DNA from 4 places in the Sporosarcina sp. 6E9 genome. Region 1 is predicted to be linked to each of the others. Evidence: riboswitches for the same ligand, from Rfam matches in the RefSeq annotation. Region 1 holds a riboswitch; each other region holds the start of a gene.
What was found. Region 1 has a riboswitch for thiamine pyrophosphate ahead of J4G36_RS01240 (3-oxoacyl-ACP reductase). Riboswitches for the same ligand answer to the same signal wherever they lie in the genome.

Region 1 (3,116 bases):
TAGCGAATTCTGCATTTCCCGATAATGTTATATTGCCCGCACCTAAAAGATCTAAATTGAATTCCCCTACACCTTCACTTCTAATTTCACCACTGATTGCCGATTCAAATACCCCCTTAAACTTCTCGATAGAATCAACAACAATTTCCAAATTAAAATTACCTTGATCGACATAAATTGAATCTATTGGAACCCCCAATTTAATAACCAGATTGCCGCCTGTATTTAGATTCCTTTTATCACTGGTTATCTTAATCGTTTTTTCACCTTCATCTACTGAGACTGAAATAAATTTAGCATCAGTTCCAGTTACTTTGTACATTTCACCAAGATCTTTATCAAATACGATATCTCCTACTGGTTTGGACTTCTTATTTTTCACCTTGTTTATTGAAACAGAGTAACTCCCCATACCTACCTTAGGATTAGCATCAGCCTTAGAACATGCTGTTAACAAAACAGTAATAATAACCATCATAATTAAGAGTCTGTTTTTATATTTTTTCATGGTTTTACACCTTAGCAAGTTCATCACTTAATTTACATAGTGACAAAACTCTCCCTTTCGTCGTAATAATTCATCTATACTCCCCTTTTACAAACCTTTCCGTCTTTCCCACTTTCAATACGACTAATCTTTTCATACATCCCCCTCACTCCCATAACTTTCAGAATTGCTAGACACGTCATCACTCTTAATACGCTTTAACAAACGATTAGTTTCATTAATTAGAAATAAAAAGCACCTGACCTTTTTTATGAATAATTACCTAAACAATTTCGAATCTATTTAGTTTTACTTCATAAACTCTTCAAATATTTTACGAAATGACATTCTATCCGTTATAGTAGACTTATGATCATTGATTCAGGGAAGGTGATATTCTATGGGGAAAATTTCATTAGCGGAAGCTGTAAAATTAAAGAGTGTTTTAACCAAACGAATTCATGAACTTGAAGAAGAAGTTAGACGGGTTGCTTTTACAACGATTGAAAAAGGGGCATCTCCTGAATTAGGACCACGGACACTTTCTATTGTAGAGACTGAGCTAGAAACAGTACGTTTGGATGCAAGAATATTGGATCGTCTGATGTACCGCGCTAATATTGACCATACAATAGAATTTAAAGGTGAGGAAATTGCGATTGTAGAAGCGATTGAACTTGCAACTCAACTTCGTGCAAAGGCACGTTTATACAAAGAGTTATCATTTTCACCTAAAGAGGAAATCCAGTTCAGTTATGCAGAAACAACGCCTGTTTATCGGGTGGCCTTGTTTAACCCTGAAGATTATCGTTTAAAAGCATTACAAGCTGAAAAAGACGCACATAAATTATCAAATTTAATCAATGCCAAAAACTATGCGATTCAAGTAAACTTTAATGATGAAAATTATTTCTAACCTTGAATGAGTGAGACTCTTATTCAAGGTACAGAAGGAAACTTTACAATTTAAATGCAGGCCAAACCCATCACCTTTAACCATTTACCTTGTAACCAATGACCCATCACTAACTAAGGCAATGGCAATTCCACCGTTAGTATTATGTTTCATCTGGTTTCCTTCTGTAGAAGCGGTGTTGCCCAGAGAGTCATCTTATCGACTTTCGGGCAACACTTTTTTAATCGGACCATATTTCCTTGACATAAATTTCTAAAGACTATACATTGAATACAAATCTAATATATTCACTAGGGGTGTTTTTTTAACTGAGATGAGTATTAACTCAAACCCTTTGAACCTGAACTAGTTCATACTAGCGTAGGAAAGTGTAAACTCTAATACATAATTAAAGGGTGATTATGCCTAATTTTCATGTATAGTCATTTGTTTTTACGCAACTTTCCTATGGGAAGGTTGCGTATTTTTTATTTTAAACTAAAAACATAGGAGTGGTTAGAATGACTAGAACAGTTTTAGTAACAGGGAGCAGTAGAGGTTTAGGCGCATCGATTGTAAAGACATTGGCAAAACAAGGCTTTCAAGTGGTTATCAATTACTATCAAAGTGAAGATGCCGCTGAGAAGCTCGTTTCTGAGATTGGTGAAGCGCATGCGATTGCAATTCGAGCTGATGTAACAAATCGTAGTGAAGTAGATGAAATGATAAATAAAGCAACGGAATATTTTGGTCAAATAGATGTTGTCGTCAACAATGCATTAGTAGACTTCAAATTTGATCCAAACAAACAGAAACCGTTCACCGAACTCACTTGGGATGATTATCAAAAACAACTGGATGGTACTTTGAAAGCAGCATTTAATATAGTTCAAAGCGTCATACCTCAATTTATCGAACGACAAAATGGAAGCATTATAAGCATAGGGACTAATTTATATCAAAATCCGGTCGTCCCCTACCACGAATATACAACGGCTAAAGCTGGATTAATAGGTTTTACACGTAATATCGCTTCCGAGTTAGGAACACATGGGATAAAAGCAAATGTAGTTTCAGGCGGATTATTAAAAACGACCAACGCAAGTGCTGTTACAACACCAGAAGTATTCGATTTAATTGCCCAATCAACGCCATTGAAGAAGGTGACGACACCTCAAGATGTAGCCAATATGGTCGCCTATTTATCTTCGGAATATGCGGACGGTATTACAGGTCAAAATTTCACAGTAGATGGTGGTTTGACAATGAACTAGTCGCATAAATTGATAGTCTTTCAAAAACGGAGTATGCAAGACGCTTAAAAATGATGATTTTGGGGTGCAACTAATGACGAAAACTAAAGATAAACAACTACACTTAGGTGTTTTGCTGTATGGATGTGGACATCATCAAGCTGCTTGGTTAATGCCTGACTCTAGCGTTGAACGTATTGGAGACATTTCTTATTATCAATCTTTAGCACAGTTAGCGGAAAAGGGTTATTTTGACGCAGTCTTCTTTGCTGACAATCAATCTTTTCCAGCTAAAGATGCTAGTGATATGCCCGCATTTTGGTTTGATCCAATCGTCAATTTAACAGCTATTTCTCAAGTGACAAATCATGTGGGATTGGTTTCAACAATTTCAAGTACTTTTTCTAATCCTTTCACAGCTTCACGACAACTATTAAGTTTAGACCATATTACAAAAGGACGTGTTGGTTGGAATCTTGTT
Region 2 (3,116 bases), 1.8 Mb from region 1:
AAATGATGTTGTCATATGGTGTGGATGGTTTGATTGTCGAACCTACAAAAAGCAACTTATACAATCCAAACATTGCCTATTATCTATCATTCAAGGAGCATGATATTCCGTTCATCATGATCAATGCTTATTACGAAGAACTAGACGTGCCTTATCTTTCTCTCGATGATGTGCAGTCAAGCTATCTGGCAACCAAAGAATTGATATCAAATGGGCACACAGAAATTGGGCTTATCTCAAAAATGGATGATTTACAAGGAAAGTTCCGAATGAAAGGATATATAAAAGCGCTCGGTGAGGCTAAATTACCCTTTCATCCAGATCTCGTTTTTTCATACGACACAGAGTCGAAGCCAGATTTGTCTACTAACTTGAGATCGTTTCTAAATGAAAATAGAGAAGTGTTAACTGCCATTGCCTGCTATAACGATGAGGTCGGCCTTGTCGTTGCAAATCAGTGCAAACAACTAGGTATTTCTATTCCAGAAGATCTATCAATTATTGGTCAAGACAATTCTTATATTGCCCAAAACGCTGATATCAAATTAACCACTTTAACTCACCCACAAGAACAAATGGGGCGCGATGCAGCGGATTGGATTATTAAAAAATTACAAGGAAGGCACGACCTGCTGAACGAATACTATTATCAACCAGATCTAATTAAAGGCGAAACCGTAAAAGATTTGACAAAAAAACAATCCAATTGAAGGTACCTGTGCAAGACACAATAATGACTATTCAAAACCCCGAATAAAAACCCAAAAGGAATTCAACAAGTCTTTATACAGCAGGTACCCTCTTTCCACTTCATGCAATTGTAGTGTATTTTCTGAATAGTGCCTTGCACAGGTACCTAATTTTCAAATCTTTTTTTGCACTGTCACCAAATCTTTGCTATGCTATTTAGGAACAGAGATGTTGAAAACTTCATACTAATTTGACCATTAGGGGAATCCTTTTAAAGGACTGAGAGACGAGTGTTTACTCCGATACCCTTATTACCTGATCGGGTTTGTACCTGCGTAGGGATGTGGCGTGTCTTCTTGTGTGTGCATAAATTTGCTTACATCCGACCACTTTCCTACCGGGAGAGTGGTCTTTTTGTGTTTAAAGGAGGAACGATGTGAAACTGATTGCCGTAACAGATGATCGACTGGCCATTCACAAATTAGCGGGGATGCTTCTTGCGATTGAACCGTATATTGACGCGGTTATTTTACGTGAGAAGTCCAAAACTGATGCCGAAGTTTTTGAATTAATCCGTAAGCTAAAGCTAGCCGGGTTTGATCAAATGAAAATAATCGTGCACGGGCGTGCGGACCTGGCAACGATGGCAAACATTCATAAAGTGCAGCTGCCTGGACATGGTTTGCCGTTGTCACTTTTAAAGGACCACTTCCCTGCGCTCTCATTTGGAAGATCGGTTCATTCATACGAAGAAGCGAAAACGGCTATGCGTGAAGGTGCGGACTGGGTTTTGTATGGTCATGTATATGAAACAAATTCGAAAGCACAATTGCCACCACGCGGAACAGATGAACTTAACAAAATCATTTCCGCACTCTCAATTCCTGTGTATGCAATTGGGGGAATTAAACCGAGCCATATTAATGATTTGGATGTAGCTGGCGTGGCTGTCATGTCGTCGATTTTCGGCAGCGACAACGCAATCACAGCTGCAAAAACCTACTATGATGCAATAAAAGGGGGAGTTTATTATGACGAAAACAATTGAGTTAAATGGCAATTCGCATGAAATACCGTCGGAGGTTGGGAACGTTCAACAGTTACTTGAAAACCTGGATCTTGCAGACCGGATTCTCATCGTTGAATTAAATAAAGAAATTGTCGCTAAAGAAGCTTATGACAAGCCAATTAAAGACCGGGATCAAATCGAAATTATTCACTTTGTGGGAGGCGGATGAGCATGCTAAAAATTGCAGATAAAACATTTTCATCACGATTATTATTGGGAACTGGTAAATACCCATCATTTGAAACGCAGAAAGAAGCGGTTCGGGTTTCAGAGGCAGAAATCTTAACGTTTGCGGTGAGAAGGATGAATATTTTTGAACCGTCGCAACCAAATTTCCTCGAACAACTTGACTTGTCGAAATATACATTATTGCCAAATACGGCCGGTGCGAAAACAGCGGAAGAAGCTGTGCGCATCGCGAAACTTGCGCAGGCTTCGGGACTTTGTGACATGGTGAAAGTTGAAATTATCGGATGTGATCACTCTTTATTGCCAGATCCTGTGGAAACGTTGCGCGCGACTGAAATGCTTCTCGAGGAAGGATTCATCGTACTGCCATATACGTCAGATGATGTCGTTCTGGCCCGCCGATTATGCGAAATGGGGGTTCACGCAATCATGCCTGGTGCATCCCCGATTGGATCAGGTCGCGGAATTTTAAACCCGCTAAACTTGTCATTCATTATCGAACAATCGAATGTGCCCGTTATTATCGATGCCGGTATCGGCTCCCCGAAAGACGCCGCCCATGCGATGGAACTTGGTGCGGACGCCGTGTTATTGAATACAGCCGTTTCGGAAGCGGCGGATCCTGTGAAAATGGCTATCGCAATGAAACTCGCAATTGAAGCGGGACGCCTCGGATATGAAGCTGGGCGGATGCCGGAACGTGATTATGCCGTTGCGAGTAGCCCGATGGAAGGATTGCTACCCAATTGAACGAACGCTATTCACGTCAAGAATTATTCACGCCAATCGGTGAAGAAGGTCAGGCGTTAATTCGCAACGCAAGTGTATTCATCCTTGGGGCTGGTGCACTTGGTTCTTCTGCCGGCGAAATGCTCGTCCGCGCCGGTATCGGACGAATCACAATCGTCGACCGCGACATTATTGACTGGACCAACTTACACCGCCAACAACTGTACACCGAACAAGACGTCATCGATCAATTGCCGAAAGCTGTGGCGGCGGAAAAACGATTGACCGCCATTAATAGTGATGTCGATGTAACGGGAATTGTCGTCGATGTCACTCCCGATAATGTGCTGGATTTAATCAAGGGGCATGATTTTATTGTAGACGGAACAGATAATATCGAAATCCGCCTGCTTGCCAACGACGCGGCGTTAAAGCTTGG
Region 3 (3,116 bases), on a different contig from region 1:
ATAAACTTGATAAAGTCCACCGACATCCTTCCATGTGAAGGAGATTAAATCATGTCTATGTGTTACGGTTTCTACTTCGAACAGAAGATTATCATCCATACAAAAAGCCACACTCCCTCTTATTAGGAAGTGTGGCGTATTTTAAAGTGAGCTATACGTCTTTACCTACATTTCAACGCCGGTCAATGCCAGCGTAATGCGACCTTTAATATTACGCGTCGCTTCTTCTATATTTTCACCATTTGTAATCGCCGAAATGATTGCGACACCTGATGCCCCGGCATGGATCACCTGGCTCGCTTTCCCCTCAGTGATTCCGCCAATTCCCACGATACACAAGCCCGGCAGATGCGTAACGATTTCTTTAATAAGTGCCGTTCCCACTACAGGTCCGGCATTTTCTTTCGAGTCCGTGTCAAATAACGGGCCAACGCCGACATAATCAGCTCCCGCGTCTGATGCGGTCAATGCTTCATTCAATGAGTGCGTTGAAACGCCGAGAAGTTTGTCTTTACCAATTTTCGAACGCACTTCTGATACAACGCCGTCTTCTTGCCCGATATGAACGCCGTCCGCATCTATTTCGAGTGCTAAATCTACGTTGTCATTGACAATGAAGGGCACTTTATATTCCTCACATAGTGCCTTACATTGTTCTGCTAGTTCTTTCAATTCAACATCAACAAGTGCCCCTTCTCCTTTTTCTCGGAGTTGGAAAGCTGTGATGCCTCCTTTTAGCGCCGCTTCGAGTACTGCAAGTGGATCTTTTCCACCTATGTTTGGTGTCCCCATTATAAAGTATAATTGTAGTTTACTTTTGTCCAATGATCGCAATCCCTTCTATAAGTTTTTCGTTTTTCATGCGACGGCCATACGCCCAATGGTTTGTCGGTCCATGACCACCACCGATTATTAGACCATCTTCAACCGCCGCATGGATAAAATGCTTTGCGGAAACGACCGCATCTTCTAGTTTTTCCCCATTCGCTAGAAACGCCGACAACGCGGCTGCGTAGGTACATCCCGTTCCATGTGTGTCTTTCGTGTTTATCCAAGATGAGCGAACCGAAAACCTTGTGCCTGCTTTTGACATAAACACATCTTCAGCATAGGCTACATCCTGTCGATGGCCGCCCTTGATCACGACAGCCTTCGTGCCTAAGGCTAGTATATGCTTGGCCGCCTCTTCTATGTCTGTAGCCGTTTTGATGGTTAAGCCCGTCAATACTTCAGCTTCCGGGATATTCGGTGTGACGACAGTCGCTAACGGCAAGAGAACAGACTTCAGTGCCTCGACCGCTTCATCGTGCAGTAAGGAGGCCCCCCCTTTAGCAATCATGACCGGATCGACAACGAGCGGTATTCCGCTACCCCGTATCGAATCTGCAACTGCATGAATAATCTCAGCCGAAAACAACATGCCCGTTTTGATCGCTTTCACATTAAAATCTTCTGTAATTACTTTTATTTGCTCGGAAATAATCGTTGGTTCCATTGCTTGAATGGCCGTCACGCCGTGCGTATTTTGCGCTGTAACCGCTGTTATTGCAGATGTTCCAAACACGCCAAGTTCTTGAAATGTCTTGAGGTCCGCTTGAATTCCAGCGCCTCCACCACTATCTGAACCTGCTATTGTCATTGCTACGTTCACCATATAGAAACACGCCCTTCATTATGTTAAAAGCCACACCTGAAACGTCAGGAAGCAGCAACCATCAAAATAAAAGGCGTGGATGCCCACTTTCCTACGTCGGCATAATCCGAATCAGGTTCAAGGGTCCGTGCAAATGCGCACGTCTCAGCCTATAAAAAGGCACCCCTAGTGGTTATCAAACTATTCAGCTTTGATGTAAGTATAACATACTTGAATGGAAATTCGAAATGGACATCGCGTTGACGTGCATGACAACTACTTATCAATCCATTAAAAATACTTTACCGGTATCCGGACTAACCATTAATGAAATTTTTTCTTGCTTTGAATTATAGCCTTCAAACCAATAAGCCCACTTGGCTGCAAATGGATTCCATTCACTTTCCAGTGGAACGTTATACGATTCTTTAATCGTAATATCATAATTGTTAAGTACTATTTCTTTTGCTTGATTAAAAGTTAACGCTGGTAATGAAAAATAAATGCACACCAAAACTATTGAAAAAAGTATAGTATGTCCCGTAATCTTTCGCTTAACTGAAATCGGTTTTTTATTCGTTTTACGATGTTTAGAAAGAATAACAAAAAATACTAAGAAAGAGAATACCACACTCAATGACATGACATTGTTATACACTTGCGAATTAACTAATTCGAGTATGATATAAATAAGTAACGCTATGATAAATTCAGGCATGTACCCCTTCAACAAATCTCCCCTATTCAATATGAAACATATCCTTTTGGTATTCGACTTCTAAATTCATAAACCCTTTTTTACTTTTAATCAATCTATGTTATAGTGATGAGGAAAACAAACTGAATGATTTTGCCACTAGGGGTGTCCTTTACAAGGACTGAGATGCATATGGATATGCGGACTCTTATGACCTGATCTGGTTCATACCAGCGGAGGGAAGTGGGACTGCGTATTTTTATGATGCTAATTCAAAACCGCAGCCGCTTCCCCACTTTCAGGAAGCGGCTTTTTCAATTCAAAAAAATGACTGAAGGCGGGAATTTATCAATGAATCAAACCGAGAATCTCTTAAAAAAACTACGAACAGAGCAACCGCTTATTCACTGCATCACAAATATCGTCGTCGCAAATTTCCAAGCAAACGGCTTACTTGCACTCGGCGCATCGCCAGTCATGGCGGATGCAATCGAAGAAGCCGCCGATATCGCAGCGGTGTCGTCAGCGACCATTTTAAATATCGGAACATTAAAACGAGATACTGTGGAAGCCATCATTCTGGCTGGAAATAGCGCTGTAAAAAATGGATCACCTGTTGTTCTCGATCCGGTTGGCGCTGGCGCTACTTCTTTCCGCAAAGGAAGCGTCCAGCGAATATTGAAAGAGGTAGATGTCACCCTGATTCGATGTAATGCCGGTGAACTCGCAACGATTGCGGGGGTTGATTGGCAGGTTAAGGGGGTCGATGCGGGTGAAGGCGATGCC
Region 4 (3,116 bases), 310 kb from region 1:
AAGCGATTATCCTCAAGCTCTCTGAAATCGACAATTTCCGTTTCTTTATACGGTCCAAACGCGGTCATGGTCAATTTAATTGGTTTCATGTCACCCCTCCTCCCTATTCATGACTTCGTATAGTACTTCTTCAAATAAGCTTTTCGTTTCTTCATCAACCGTTTCGCCCATCATTTCTTTATAAAATCCAGTAAAGAGTTGGATATCGTCCTTCTTGCCTTGCTCTGTTTTCGTCCCTGTTTCAATGGTCGACTTCGGCACTAACATCTTCCGTTCTACATGCATCGCATTCGGATAGACCGATCGAATCTTTTCCATTGGAAATAAAACCGGCGTCTCGTCAAGAAGTTTTACAAAAACGTAATCCTCGCTAATTGGATGTTTCTGAATTTCTTCGATGGTTCCTTCGACTGTTCGCATATCCCGATTTGGAATCAATTCACGTTTTTCAACTGTGGCATTGCCTCCACCGTCTAATTCAACGATGAAAAATCCTTTATTATGATGTTCTTCTGAAATTGAATATTTAAGTGGCGATCCTGCGTAACGAATGGTTTCATTCAGTACGTAATGGGCTTGGTGTAAATGGCCGAGCGCCGTGTAATGGAATGGCTCAAATAAATGTGCGGAGACGTATTCCGCTCCTCCAATCGCGATTGGTCGTTCTGAATCACTCGTATTCTCTTCACTTTCTCCGCGCTTTGTAACAAAAGCGTGTCCAACAAAGATATGACGTGCTTTGTCATCCATCTTTTCGAAAATACCCTCGGTAATTTTCTTCATGGCATCCTGGTGATTTGAGATTGTTTTATCTTCGTGAAGATGCCTAATCACAGATGGATCCGCAAACGGCACCAGATGAAAATGGACCTCGCCGAACTCGTCCTGTAAAACGACAGGATCAATTTCTCTCGAAACTTGTCCAGCAATGTAATATCCGTTCTTCTGCATAAGCGTACTTCCGAAATGGAGACGCCCCGGGCTATCATGGTTTCCACCAATTGCAATGACAGGAATTTTCATATCCATCACAATTTTCTCAAGAACTTCATCAAGTAGTGCCACCGCTTCTGTTGGCGGAACTGCTCTATCATACAAATCACCAGCAATGACAATCACATCTGGCTTTTCTAATTCTATCGCTTCGATGAATTGATTTAATATATAACGTTGTTCGTCAGTCATATAAACACCTTGAACGAGTTTCCCTAAATGCCAATCTGCCGTATGGAAAAACTTCATAGCTTACATCCCCCTTTGGTACTCTTTCTTACTACTTTACAGCAAATTTGATATTCCTTCTACCTTTCTTCCTATTTCTGGTGAATCATTTGACCTTCTAAATTCTATATGCTTATACTTAAGTGAATCCAATTTAATATGATCCACCACTAGGGGTGCTCGAGAAGAGCTGAGACTGGCATATGCCTAAACCCTTTCAACTTGAACCAGATAATGCTGGCGTAAGGAAGAGGTGCTGACGAATAAATTCTACCCGTCTATTTTCGGCGATTATATTCGACTGTCTTCAACCCACTTCTTCTTCAAGGAGTGGGTTTTTTATTTGGAAAATTTCTTAGGGAGAGTGTTCTACATGAAATTCACTGACCGCTTGCATGGGAAGACATTACCAATTTGGAGACAGAATCATAATCATCCATTTGTAAAAGGAATTGGCGATGGAACTGTTGATCAAGAAAACTTCCGATTTTACATGGTGCAGGATTACTTATATTTGATTGATTACTCAAAAGTATTCGCAATCGGTGCTGTGAAAGCCGACGATGTCGAGACGATGGGGAAATTTGCGGGACTGCTTGAAGGAACTTTGAATACGGAAATGGAACTTCACCGCAAATATGCTGCAAGATTCGGCATTTCCCAAGAAGAGCTTGAAAACGCGAAGCCCTCCCCTATTGTCCTTGCCTATACGCATTACATGTTGCATGTAAGTCAAAAAGGAACGCTCGCGGAAGTTGTCGCAGCTGTACTGCCATGTGCTTGGAGTTATTGGGAAATCGGGAAAGAATTAAACGCCATCCCCGGGGCTGCAGATCATCCACTCTACGGCGACTGGATTCGCATGTATTCATCCGACGCATTCGGTGAGTTAGCAGGATGGTGCATCGATTTGATGAATGAAGTTGCTGATGGAAAACCTGAACACGAGCTACAAAAACTTGAGGAAATCTTTTTAAATACAACACGTTTTGAATACATGTTCTGGGATATGGCAAATAACCAGCAAATGTGGCCAGGCGTTGTAGGCGTTGAAACTGCTAATGTTGAAGTTTAATAATGTTTCGTTTGGCTATGAAGAAAATAATATGATACTAGACGAACTTTCATTCTCAGTTCGTCCAGGTGAATTCATTTCCATCTTAGGAGTTAGCGGGTCCGGTAAAAGCACGATTTTCCGCCTTGTCACCGGTCTAGATAACCCATCGACTGGTGACATCACACTGGAAGACGAGGTAAATGGACACCGGCTTGGCAAAGTGGGCTATATGCCTCAACAAGATTTGCTACTACCTTGGCGAACGATTTTGGAAAACGCATATTTACCACTCGAAATCATTGGCGTTGATAAACAGACTGCTTACAAACAAATAAGACCTTTATTAAAAGAGTTTGGGTTAGCAGGAACAAATGATAAATACCCTTCCGAACTATCAGGTGGCATGAAACAGCGCGTTGCATTTTTGCGCGCTGTTCTTTCCGGAAATCCGCTTCTCTTACTCGATGAACCCTTTTCTGCACTCGATGCAATTACTAAATTATCGATGCAGGAATGGCTGCTTGAGCAATGGGAGAAAAGACAGTCTACGATTCTATTCATCACGCATGATGTAGATGAAGCGCTATTTCTTTCAGACCGTATTTTCTTATTGAAAAATAAACCTGTTACCGCTATTGAGGTAATCACAATTCCACTAGGACGAGAGCGAACGCGCAAAGATTTGCACCGCCCTGATATATTGGATTTGAAAGAGCGTTTGCTTAGTACGCTGCGGAATGAGGTTACATTATGAGGAATACGGCATCTTCATTGATTGTGATAATGTTCTTAGTCCTATGGGAATTTAGCGCAAGGTTAATTGATAAAGCATTCATAC

Region 2: linked by a shared signal. The riboswitch ahead of J4G36_RS10415 (thiamine phosphate synthase) and the one ahead of J4G36_RS01240 (3-oxoacyl-ACP reductase) in region 1 are both predicted to bind thiamine pyrophosphate.
Region 3: linked by a shared signal. The riboswitch ahead of thiD (bifunctional hydroxymethylpyrimidine kinase/phosphomethylpyrimidine kinase) and the one ahead of J4G36_RS01240 (3-oxoacyl-ACP reductase) in region 1 are both predicted to bind thiamine pyrophosphate.
Region 4: linked by a shared signal. The riboswitch ahead of tenA (thiaminase II) and the one ahead of J4G36_RS01240 (3-oxoacyl-ACP reductase) in region 1 are both predicted to bind thiamine pyrophosphate.

What each region holds. Positions count from the first base shown of each region.
Region 1 is NZ_JAGEMN010000001.1:206,397-209,512, reverse strand. It holds gene J4G36_RS01250 (GIN domain-containing protein) at 1-508, opposite strand, end outside; gene J4G36_RS01245 (hypothetical protein) at 888-1,403, shown strand; TPP riboswitch at 1,686-1,787, shown strand; gene J4G36_RS01240 (3-oxoacyl-ACP reductase) at 1,904-2,656, shown strand; gene J4G36_RS01235 (LLM class flavin-dependent oxidoreductase) at 2,730-3,116, shown strand, end outside.
Region 2 is NZ_JAGEMN010000001.1:2,054,000-2,057,115, forward strand. It holds gene J4G36_RS10410 (GntR family transcriptional regulator) at 1-710, shown strand, start outside; TPP riboswitch at 940-1,049, shown strand; gene J4G36_RS10415 (thiamine phosphate synthase) at 1,127-1,738, shown strand; gene thiS (sulfur carrier protein ThiS) at 1,722-1,928, shown strand; gene J4G36_RS10425 (thiazole synthase) at 1,931-2,698, shown strand; gene J4G36_RS10430 (ThiF family adenylyltransferase) at 2,695-3,116, shown strand, end outside.
Region 3 is NZ_JAGEMN010000008.1:41,779-44,894, reverse strand. It holds gene J4G36_RS17650 (DUF3238 domain-containing protein) at 1-99, opposite strand, end outside; gene thiE (thiamine phosphate synthase) at 166-825, opposite strand; gene thiD (bifunctional hydroxymethylpyrimidine kinase/phosphomethylpyrimidine kinase) at 812-1,654, opposite strand; TPP riboswitch at 1,726-1,831, opposite strand; gene J4G36_RS17635 (hypothetical protein) at 1,917-2,351, opposite strand; TPP riboswitch at 2,482-2,589, shown strand; gene thiM (hydroxyethylthiazole kinase) at 2,658-3,116, shown strand, end outside.
Region 4 is NZ_JAGEMN010000001.1:515,418-518,533, reverse strand. It holds gene J4G36_RS02790 (AAA family ATPase) at 1-89, opposite strand, end outside; gene J4G36_RS02785 (exonuclease SbcCD subunit D) at 91-1,242, opposite strand; TPP riboswitch at 1,384-1,487, shown strand; gene tenA (thiaminase II) at 1,595-2,296, shown strand; gene J4G36_RS02775 (ABC transporter ATP-binding protein) at 2,283-3,032, shown strand; gene J4G36_RS02770 (ABC transporter permease) at 3,029-3,116, shown strand, end outside.